DNA from 2 places in the Promicromonospora alba genome. Region 1 is predicted to be linked to the other one. Evidence: predicted binding sites of a transcription regulator. Region 1 holds the regulator's gene; the other holds the start of a gene.
What was found. The regulator LexA, encoded in region 1, represses DNA repair genes until DNA is damaged. The targets are predictions, from matches to a motif close to TCGAACANNTGTTCGA.

Region 1 (4,499 bases):
GCACCGCACCAGTGTTCACATCGCCCGCGGAGGTCCGGCTCCGAGCCGCATTCTTGCGGTCCAGAGCTTCCTTGAACTTCGCCTTCGCGTCCGTGCTCGGCGCTGTCGCGACCTTGGGCTCTTCAGCACCCTTGGTCTCGGCTGCCTCGGCATTGGGCTTCTCGTCCGTCACACCGATCACCTCCTCTTGTTCCGGGGGTCCCTCGATCGGGTCCGTCGTCGGCCCCAGCCTGCACCACGGCACAGCCAGGTGCCAACATTTTTGGATTCCACCCAGGCTACGGCCGACGACGACGCGCCCGGCCGCGCAGACTCCCTATGCCTGAGCGGCCGCCCGCTCGGCGCGCTCCGCACGGAGCGAGGTGATCGCGCTCTCGAAGTCCTCGAGCGAGTCGAACGCCTGGTAGACGCTCGCGAACCGGAGGTACGCCACCTCGTCGAGCTCGCGGAGCGGGCCGAGGATGGCGAGGCCCACCTCGTACGCGTCGATCTCCGCGCTGCCGTTGCTCCGCAGGGTCTCCTCGACCCGCTGGGCCAGGATCGCGAGGTCGTCGTCGCTCACCGGGCGCCCCTGGCACGCCTTGCGCACACCCGCGGCGACCTTGTCGCGGCTGAACGGCTCTGTGGCGCCGGAGCGCTTGACCACGGACAGGCTCGCGGTCTCCACGGTGGTGAACCGTCGGTTGCAGTTCGGGCACTGCCGTCGGCGCCGGATCGACAGGCCGTCGTCGGCAGTCCGCGAGTCCACCACGCGCGAGTCGGCGTGGCGACAGAACGGGCAGTGCATGCTCACTCCTGCGTGGTCGACCATCGACCGGAGGCCTCCGGTCGCGCCCCGACCGTAAGCGGGCAAACCACCCCCTTGCAACATAGCCGCAACATTCGTCGGCGAATCGAGGCCTTTCGTCACTCCTTGGGCAGGAGCAACAGCTCCCCGACGCGCAGCGTGCCGGTCGACATCTCGTTCAGGTCCTGCAGCCTGCCGACCGCGTGTCGCACGTCCTCGCCGGGTCTCGCGATCTCCTGGGCGAAGCCCCAGAGCGTCTCTCCCGGCTGCACGGCGTGCACCCGGACCTCGGTGGGTTCACCCGGGGAACTGGCGACCGCCGTCGCCCCCCACGTGATCATCGGAGCGAGCAGGAGCATGGCGAGCAGCACGAGGACCACCCGGCCGCGCCGCGTGAGCCGGAGGCCGGCCAGGCCGAGCCGGCCGGCGAGCGTGCGCCCTTCCACCGGGATGTACGCACGGACCGCAGCCGGTCGGGCCGCCGGCACGAACGCCCGGCCATACGACGGCGCATACGCCTGTTCATACGTCGGGGTGTACTGCCGCAGCGGGATCACGTCCCCCATGGCCCCTCCTCGAATGAGTGACTGAGCTTCTGTCGTTCATACAAGCGTTCGTCGAACGCCCGTACCATTGTGTAGCACGGGACACCGTCCATGTCGAGACACGCTCGAACATTCGTTTGAGCCGAGCGCGTTTGTGACCTAGAGTGGGTAGCGCACAGGAGAACATTTGTCGGAACGGGAGGGGCACGGGCATGACGGGACGGGACGGGACCAGCGACACGAGAGCCGTCGACACGGCAGCCTCCGGCGTCGCCACGCTGGACACGCCAGCCGACAAGGCGGTCGCTGACGTGCACACGATCTCGCCGACTGACCGCCTCACCGAACGGCAGCGCTTGGTGCTGGACACGATCCGGCAGTCGTTCGAGACGCGGGGCTACCCGCCGTCGATGCGCGAGATCGGCGAGGCCGTCGGGCTGGCCAGCCCGTCGAGCGTCAAGCACCAGCTCCAGATGCTCGAGAAGAAGGGCTTCCTGCGCCGCGACCCCAACCGGCCGCGCGCCATGGAGCTCGTGGAGCCGATGGCCGAGCAGGTCGACAAGCCGACGCGCGGCGAGATCCACTGGCCCGAGCCGCGCCGCAGCGGCCAGGTCCACTGGGGCGGCTCCGTGCCCGACGACGCCAGCACCCCCCCGCCGTCGTATGTGCCGCTCGTGGGCCGTATCGCTGCCGGTGGCCCCATCCTTGCCGAGCAGGTCGTCGAGGACGTGTTCCCGCTCCCCCGCCAGCTGGTGGGCGACGGCGAGCTGTTCCTCCTCAAGGTCGCCGGCGACTCGATGGTCGACGCCGCGATCTGCGACGGGGACTGGGTGGTCGTACGGCAGCAGAACGTCGCCGAGCAGGGCGAGATCGTCGCCGCCATGATCGACGGCGAGGCCACGGTCAAGACGTTCAAGCAGACCGACGGTCACGTGCTGCTGCTGCCGCAGAACCCGGCCTACGAGCCGATCCCCGGCGACGAGGCCCAGATCCTGGGCCGCGTGGTCGCGGTGCTGCGCAGCCTGTAACGAGGTTCGCGAAGTAGAGCGCCTGTCCGCCCTGCGCAACGCTCAGCGTGCGTAAGGCGGACAGGCGCTCTACTTCGCGGTCTCCTCAGAAGCCGAACTGCCTCTGCACGGCCCGCACGCTCTCCGCCGACGCACGAAGGCCGGCCAGCTCGTCGTAGGACATCGGCACCCGCATGTTGGCCGTGACACCCCGCCGGTCCACGAGCGACGGCACGGACAGGCACACGTCGCTGATGCCGTGGTAGTCGTCCAGCAGCGAGGACACCGGCATGATCCGGCCCTCGTCGTTGAGCACCGCCTCGATGATGCGGGTGGCGGCCAGGCCGACGGCGTAGTTGGTGGCCCCCTTGCCCGCGATGATCCGGTACGCGGAGTCGACCACCTCGTGGTGCACCTCCGTACGCACCGCCGCGTCGAGCGGCGGGTTACCGCCCAGCGGCTCCCAGTCGAGCAGCGGCACACCGCCGATCGACGCCGAGCTCCACAGCGCGATCTCCGAGTCGCCGTGCTCCCCGGCGATGTACGCGTGCACGTTCCCCACCGCCACGCCGCAGCGCTCGGCGAGCACCACGCGCAGCCGGGACGAGTCGAGCACCGTGCCGCTGCCGAACAGCCGCTCGCGCGGCAGGCCGGAGATCTTGAGCGCCGCGTAGGTCACGACGTCGACGGGGTTGGTCACCATGACGTACGTGGCGTCCGGCGCGACGTCGACCAGGCCGGGCAGGATCTTGCGCATCAGGCCGATCGTTCCCTCGGCGAGGTCGATCCGGGTCTGCCCGGGCTTCTGCTTCGCCCCTGCGGTCACGACCACGACGTCGGCGCCCGCGCACACTGCGACGTCGTCCGAGCCGATCACCTGCGCCTGGGGCGTGAACATGAGGCCGTGCTGGAGGTCGAGCACCTCGGCCTCGACCTTCGCCCGGTTCACGTCGTGCAGGGCGATGGTCCGCGCCGAGCCCCGCGCCAGTGCGGCGAAGGCCAGCGTGGAGCCGACCGCCCCGGCGCCCACGATCGCGAGCTTGGTGGTGCGGGCGCCGGAGGACGGCGCGGCCGGGATGTCCGAAAGGGCTGCCATGCCCCCAGGTTAGGTGTCGAGCCTCGCCAGCGCGGCACGGACCAGCGCCGAGTCGGTCGTCGGCCAGAACCCCGGCATCGAGCGGGTCAGGAACGACGCGTAGCGGGCCGTCGCGAGGCGGGGGTCGAGGACCGCCACCACTCCCCTGTCGTCCATGCTCCGCACGAGGCGCCCGGCGCCCTGCGCAAGCAGCAGCGCCGCGTGCTGCGCGGACACCGCCATGAACCCGTTACCGCCCGCCTGCTCCACCGCCTTGGCGCGTGCCGCCTTGACCGGGTCATCGGGGCGCGGGAACGGGATGCGGTCGATCAGCACGAGCTGGCACGACGGGCCCGGCACGTCCACGCCCTGCCACAGGGACAGCGTGCCGAACAGGCAGGCCTCCGGATCCTCGGCGAACTCGCGCACGAGGGTGGGCAGCTGGTCGTCGCCCTGCGCCAGGATCGGGAAGTCCAGCCGCTCCCGCATCGCCTCCGCCGCCGCGTTCGCCGCACGCCGGGACGAGAACAGGCCGAGCGTGCGGCCGCCCGCGGCGGTGATCAGCTCCGCGATCTCGTCGAGCTGCGCCTCCGTCGTCGGCTCGCGGCCCGGCGCCGGGAGGTGCCGGGCGATGTACAGGATGCCCTGGCGCGGGTAGTCGAACGGGCTGCCGGCGTCGAGGCCGTGCCACGGCGGGGCGTCCTCGCCCTTGAGGCCGAGCGTGCCGGCCACCGCGTCGAACGTGCCGCCCAGCGCCAGCGTGGCCGACGTGAAGACGCCTGTCGCCTCCCCCAGCAGGTGCATCCGGATCAGGCCGGCCACGTGCAGCGGCGCCGCATGCAGCCGCGTCACGTTGTCGGCGAACCCGCCCCAGCTGTTGTCCGGGCGCGAGCACCACAGCACGTCGGCGGTCGTGTCCTGGAACGACATGCGTTCCGCCGTCTCGAAGAGCTGCAGCATGGCGCCCTGCGCCATCTTCAGGCCGGGCTCGGGCTGGGCCGGAGCCTGTCCCTTGCCGCCGCCCGCCTCCGGCTTCAGCGTGCTCAGCACCTCGCGGGCCGCGTCGCGCACCGCGCCGACCGCCA
Region 2 (4,499 bases), 540 kb from region 1:
CTCGTCGTCCCCCTGCTGCTGCCCCTCCTGATCCTGGTGACGAGCGCTCAGTCGGCGGGCGACCAGGTCGTGGCCGACGGGCTCACCGTCCTGGAGGTCTACGTCCTGCCGCTGGTGCTCACCATGGTCCTGGCCACCATCGGCATCATCAACATGCCCAGCTTCCTGGCCTACTACCGGCGCGCCGGCATCCTGCGCAGGCTGTCCGCCACACCTGCCTCGCCGGTCATGGTCCTCGTCGCGCAGGTCGTCGTGAGCGTCGCGCAGGCGCTCGTCGGACTGACGCTGGCGCTCGCGGTGGCGTTCCTCGGCTTCGGTGCTCAGCGTCCGGTGGACCTCGGGGCGGCCGTCGGGGTCTATCTGCTGGCGATGACGGCGATGTACGCCGGCGGCATGATCGTGGCCGCGGTCGCGCCCACGCCCAACTCCGCGGTGGCGATCGGGCTCGTCACCTTCTTCGGCCTCGGCGCTCTCGGCGGCATGTTCGGTGGACGCTCCTCGCTGCCGGAGCCGCTGGCGGTGCTGGGGGAGTGGCTTCCTTTCGGAGCCTCCGTGGAGGCCCTGGCCGCGGCCTGGGTCGGCAGCCCGGTCGAGCCGGCGCACCTGATCAGCCTCGGCGTGACCACCGTGGCGGGTGTCGTCACCGCCGCGCTGTTCTTTCGTTGGGACTGACACGTCTCGGCACCTGGATCCGTCGAGCGCCTGCCGTACTGGTCGGGCCGCTGCTAGCCGGCCAGGCGAGACTGCCGGGTGAGGTGATCTGGCGGGCTCGGGAGCCGGAGCAGGCGGGTCGGGTCACGCCAGGTTCGCCCGGCCGGTCGGTCAGCTTCGACGGATGGCGGCGGCTCGGTGGTCTGGTCGGTGCCTGGCGGGGGTGTGGCTTCGATGGCTTCAGGGAGGCGGATGTGGTGCCCACGGGCGTCCGTGAAGGCCCATCCGGTCTCGAGGAGGGCGCCGGCCGTGGTGTTCGTGGCGGGCTTGCCGGTCCAGTGCATGGTGATGCCGCGGGTGTCGACGAGCTGGTGGTGGTACCAGCACAGCAACGCACTGTTCGTCACCGAGGTGCCGCCGCCGTCGGCCCAGTGGGTCAGGGCGTGGTGGACCTCGCACCGTGAGGGTGGTTGGTCGCATCCGGGGTAGACGCAGTGCTGGTCTCTTGCGATGACGGCGCGGCGCATCTGCCCCGACACCGTGCGCTGCGCACGTCCGACGTCCAGGACGGCGCCGTCGGGTCCGAACACGATCCGGGTGACCGCGCTGTGGCATGCCAGGCGGCGGATCAGCGCTCGTGGGGCACGGCCGCCGGTCTCGGTGAACACCGGGCCACCGGAGGACAAGAACCCGGACAGTGGCGTATCCGTTGCGCTCCAGGTACCCGGGCCTCCGCCCGGACCTGCGGTCGGACTTCCGGTCGGACTTCCGGTCGGGCTTCCGTTCGGGCGTCCGTTCGGACTTCCGTTCGGGCATTCGGCCGTTGGGCCGGTGTTCAACGCACCTGCACCGACATCCGGACCAGTGCTGGTGCCAGTGCTGGTGGTGCTGGTGGTGGTGCCAGCGCCGCTGCTGGTGCTGGTGCTGGTGCTGGTGCTGGTGGCGGGGCTGGTGGTGCCAGCGCCACTGCCGGTGCCGGTGCCGGTGCCAGTGGTGGTGGTGCTGGTGCTGGTGCCCAAGACGCTCGGGCCCGCGCCGAAGCGGGTGCCGCGCCCTGGTGTGGTCTGCCCGCAGGTCAGGCAGAGGCCGTCCCGGGTGCGGGTGACCTGGGTGACGAACTCGTCCCAGGACACGGTCACGTTCAGGTGCGGTGCGATCGCAGCGCCCGGGGAGGCTTGGTTCGTGTCCAGCACCACCCGCGCCACGTCCGCGAGGCCTTGCGCGCGACGCTGGGTCGTGGTGCGGGTGTCTTCCGCCGCCGGTGCGCCCAGGACCGCGTTGATCGCGGTCGTGACTAGGAGGCCGTGCTCGTCGGTGAGGAACCCGGCCACGTGATACCCGCCGAACGTCTTGGCCAGATCGAAGAACTCGCCCTGCGCGGCCTTGTCATCGTCCACATCGTCGGTGTCGGGGTCGGTGATGGTCGCGAACCGGCGTGCCACCTTCCGGAACTGGTCCGCGTTCAGGACATTGGCTTCGTGCAGGACCAGGGCTTCACCGGTGACCAGGGTCCCCTCCGTGATCGCACCCTCCAGGACCTGCGTGACCAGCTCACGGGTGCGTGCCCCGTCGGGGTCCTCGGTGGGGTCGGGGAAGTCGACCGGCACGGTCTGGACGAACTGTTCCGGGGTGGTGGTGTGCCCGGTGCGGGTGTCGATCAGCCAGGCCAGTGCGTCGGTGCGGGTCTCGCTGGTGGGCGCGACCTCCGTCATCACCCGGGCATGGTCCGCGCCCAGGGTCCCGGCGACCAGCCGCTCCCGCGTCACGGGCAGCGCGGTCGCCAGGCGGCGGGCGATGGTCATGTCCTTACCCGCCGTCGACGCGGAGATGCCTTCGCGCAGGCGCAGCCAGGTCGTGAACGTCCGCGCCGTGCCACCCGAACGCCAGGAACCCTCGGCCTCGATCCGGGGCAGCAACGTGTAGCGGACACCGTCCAGACGCCCGGTCACCCGGCGGATCCGAGTGTGCGCATCAGCCAGGCGAGTGACCGTCGGTGCATCCCAACCGGTCAGCGTCTCCGGGTCGGTCAGAGCAGTCAGCTCCGCGGTCGCCGCCTCGATCCGGGCCAGCACGTCCTCGATCGACGCCGCAGCAGGCAGACCAGCAGCGGAACCACCGTTCGTCGTCCGATCCACCGCGCCCACCCCCGCCCCGATCGCTCGCCTCTAGTTCTCACTCCCTTGCTGCCTCTATTATCTCGAACACGCGTGCGATCCGCTCGCCGGATCTCAAATCTGTGGATAACTCATCGGGTGCACGATCAGGCCCGAGGTCAGTCCCAGACGCCCTGCCAGCGCGCGACCTGAGCTGGTCAGTCGGTGCTCGCAGGCTGGCTCACGGCGTCGTGCGGCCTGCTCACGAGACCGCCGTCCGGGGCGCGTTCCGCCTCCTGGGTGGCCGCCCAGCTGGCCAGCAGCGCGAACTTCTCGGCCGAGTCGGTGTTCGGAGGAGGGCTGTACGTGACGATCTGCAGGCCCGCCTCGCCGGGCATCGCGAAGACGTCGAACGCGACGGTGACGCGGCCGACCACCGGGTGCTGGAACGACTTGACCCCGGTGCGGTGCTCGTGGACGTCGTGCCCCGACCAGTCCTCGCGGAACTGCGGGCTGCGGGTGGAGAGCTCGCCGATGAGCGCGGTGAGCTCCTTGTTGAGCGGGTCGCGTCCGGCCTCGAGCCGCATGATCGCCGCGGCGGTGCGCCGGGCCTGCGCCCAGTCGACGTAGTAGTCCCGGGCGCGGCGGTCGAGGAAGATGAACCGGGCGATGTTCGGTGTGCCGTCGGTGTCGAAGTGCGGGGCGTACAGGGCGCGACCCATGACGTTCGCGGCCACGAGGTCCTGGTTCGAGTTGTGCACGATCGCGGGCACGGTCATGTTGTCGAGCACGCGCTGGACGGAGGTGCGTACCGACTGCGCGACGGGCTTGCGGTCGCGCGCGGCCGCGGAGGCGGGGGCCGTGCGGGCGAGGTCGAACAGGTACTCGCGTTCGGCGTCGTTCAGCTGGAGGGCGCGGGCGATCGCGCCCAGCACACTCTCGGACGCGCCGCGGATGTTCCCGCGTTCCAGCCGCGTGTAGTAGTCGAGGCTGACGCCGGCGAGCATGGCGACCTCCTCGCGGCGCAGCCCGGGTACCCGCCGCTCCCCGCCGAAGTCGGGGATGCCCGCCTGCTGCGGGGTGACGTTCGCGCGGCGGGAGACCAGGAACTCCCGCACCTCGTCCTTGGTGCTCATGCTCTCCACGGTATGCGCGACCCTGCCGTCGTGGGAGGCCCTGGCAGGGCACCCCGGCCACGGGGATCAGACGGCGCCCGAGGGCTCCAGGGGTATGCGCATCGGCTCGGCGGGCTTGTCCGACCGAGCCGCCAGCGCGCGGTAGGCCCCCGCCGCGAGCACTATCGACGCGGTGGCCACGATGCCGAGGGGCAGGATCGTGGCCGCGCCCGCCACGCCGACCAGGGGCGCGGTGACGCCGCCGAACCCGAACCGGACCATGCCCAGCAGCGAGGACGCGGTGCCGGCCAGGTGCGGGTACCCGACCAGCGCGAGCGTCGTCGCGGGCGGCGAGGTGATCGCGACGCCGCTGGCCAGGGCCAGGAGGGAGACGATCACCACCCACAGCGGCAACGTCGTCAGGCCTGCGGCGAGCAACCCGAGGGCGCCGACGCCCGCCACGACGACGCCGATGGTGAGGGTCCCGGGCGGGCTCCACCGCTCGGCGGCCCTGCCGGCGAGGTAGCCGGAGACCATGAACCCCGCCGAGTTCAGGCCGAACGCGAGCGCGTAGCCCTGCGGGGAGAGCCCGTAGATGCCCTGCAGCACGAACGTGGCCCCCGAGAGATAGGCGAACAGC

Region 2: a site for LexA is predicted at 2,849-2,864, ahead of ACFO6V_RS18250 (HNH endonuclease signature motif containing protein). Genes of this name have one in related genera too.

What each region holds. Positions count from the first base shown of each region.
Region 1 is NZ_JBHSFI010000005.1:198,487-202,985, forward strand. Features, by position in the region: gene ACFO6V_RS15875 (DUF5302 domain-containing protein) at 1-172, opposite strand, end outside; gene nrdR (transcriptional regulator NrdR) at 317-787, opposite strand; gene ACFO6V_RS15885 (LysM peptidoglycan-binding domain-containing protein) at 907-1,353, opposite strand; gene lexA (transcriptional repressor LexA) at 1,545-2,360, shown strand; gene ACFO6V_RS15895 (L-lactate dehydrogenase) at 2,446-3,435, opposite strand; gene ACFO6V_RS15900 (ATP-dependent DNA helicase) at 3,445-4,499, opposite strand, start outside.
Region 2 is NZ_JBHSFI010000005.1:736,158-740,656, reverse strand. Features, by position in the region: gene ACFO6V_RS18255 (ABC transporter permease) at 1-672, shown strand, start outside; gene ACFO6V_RS18250 (HNH endonuclease signature motif containing protein) at 726-2,786, opposite strand; gene ACFO6V_RS18245 (helix-turn-helix transcriptional regulator) at 2,963-3,880, opposite strand; partial or broken gene ACFO6V_RS18240 (multidrug effflux MFS transporter) at 3,947-4,499, opposite strand, start outside.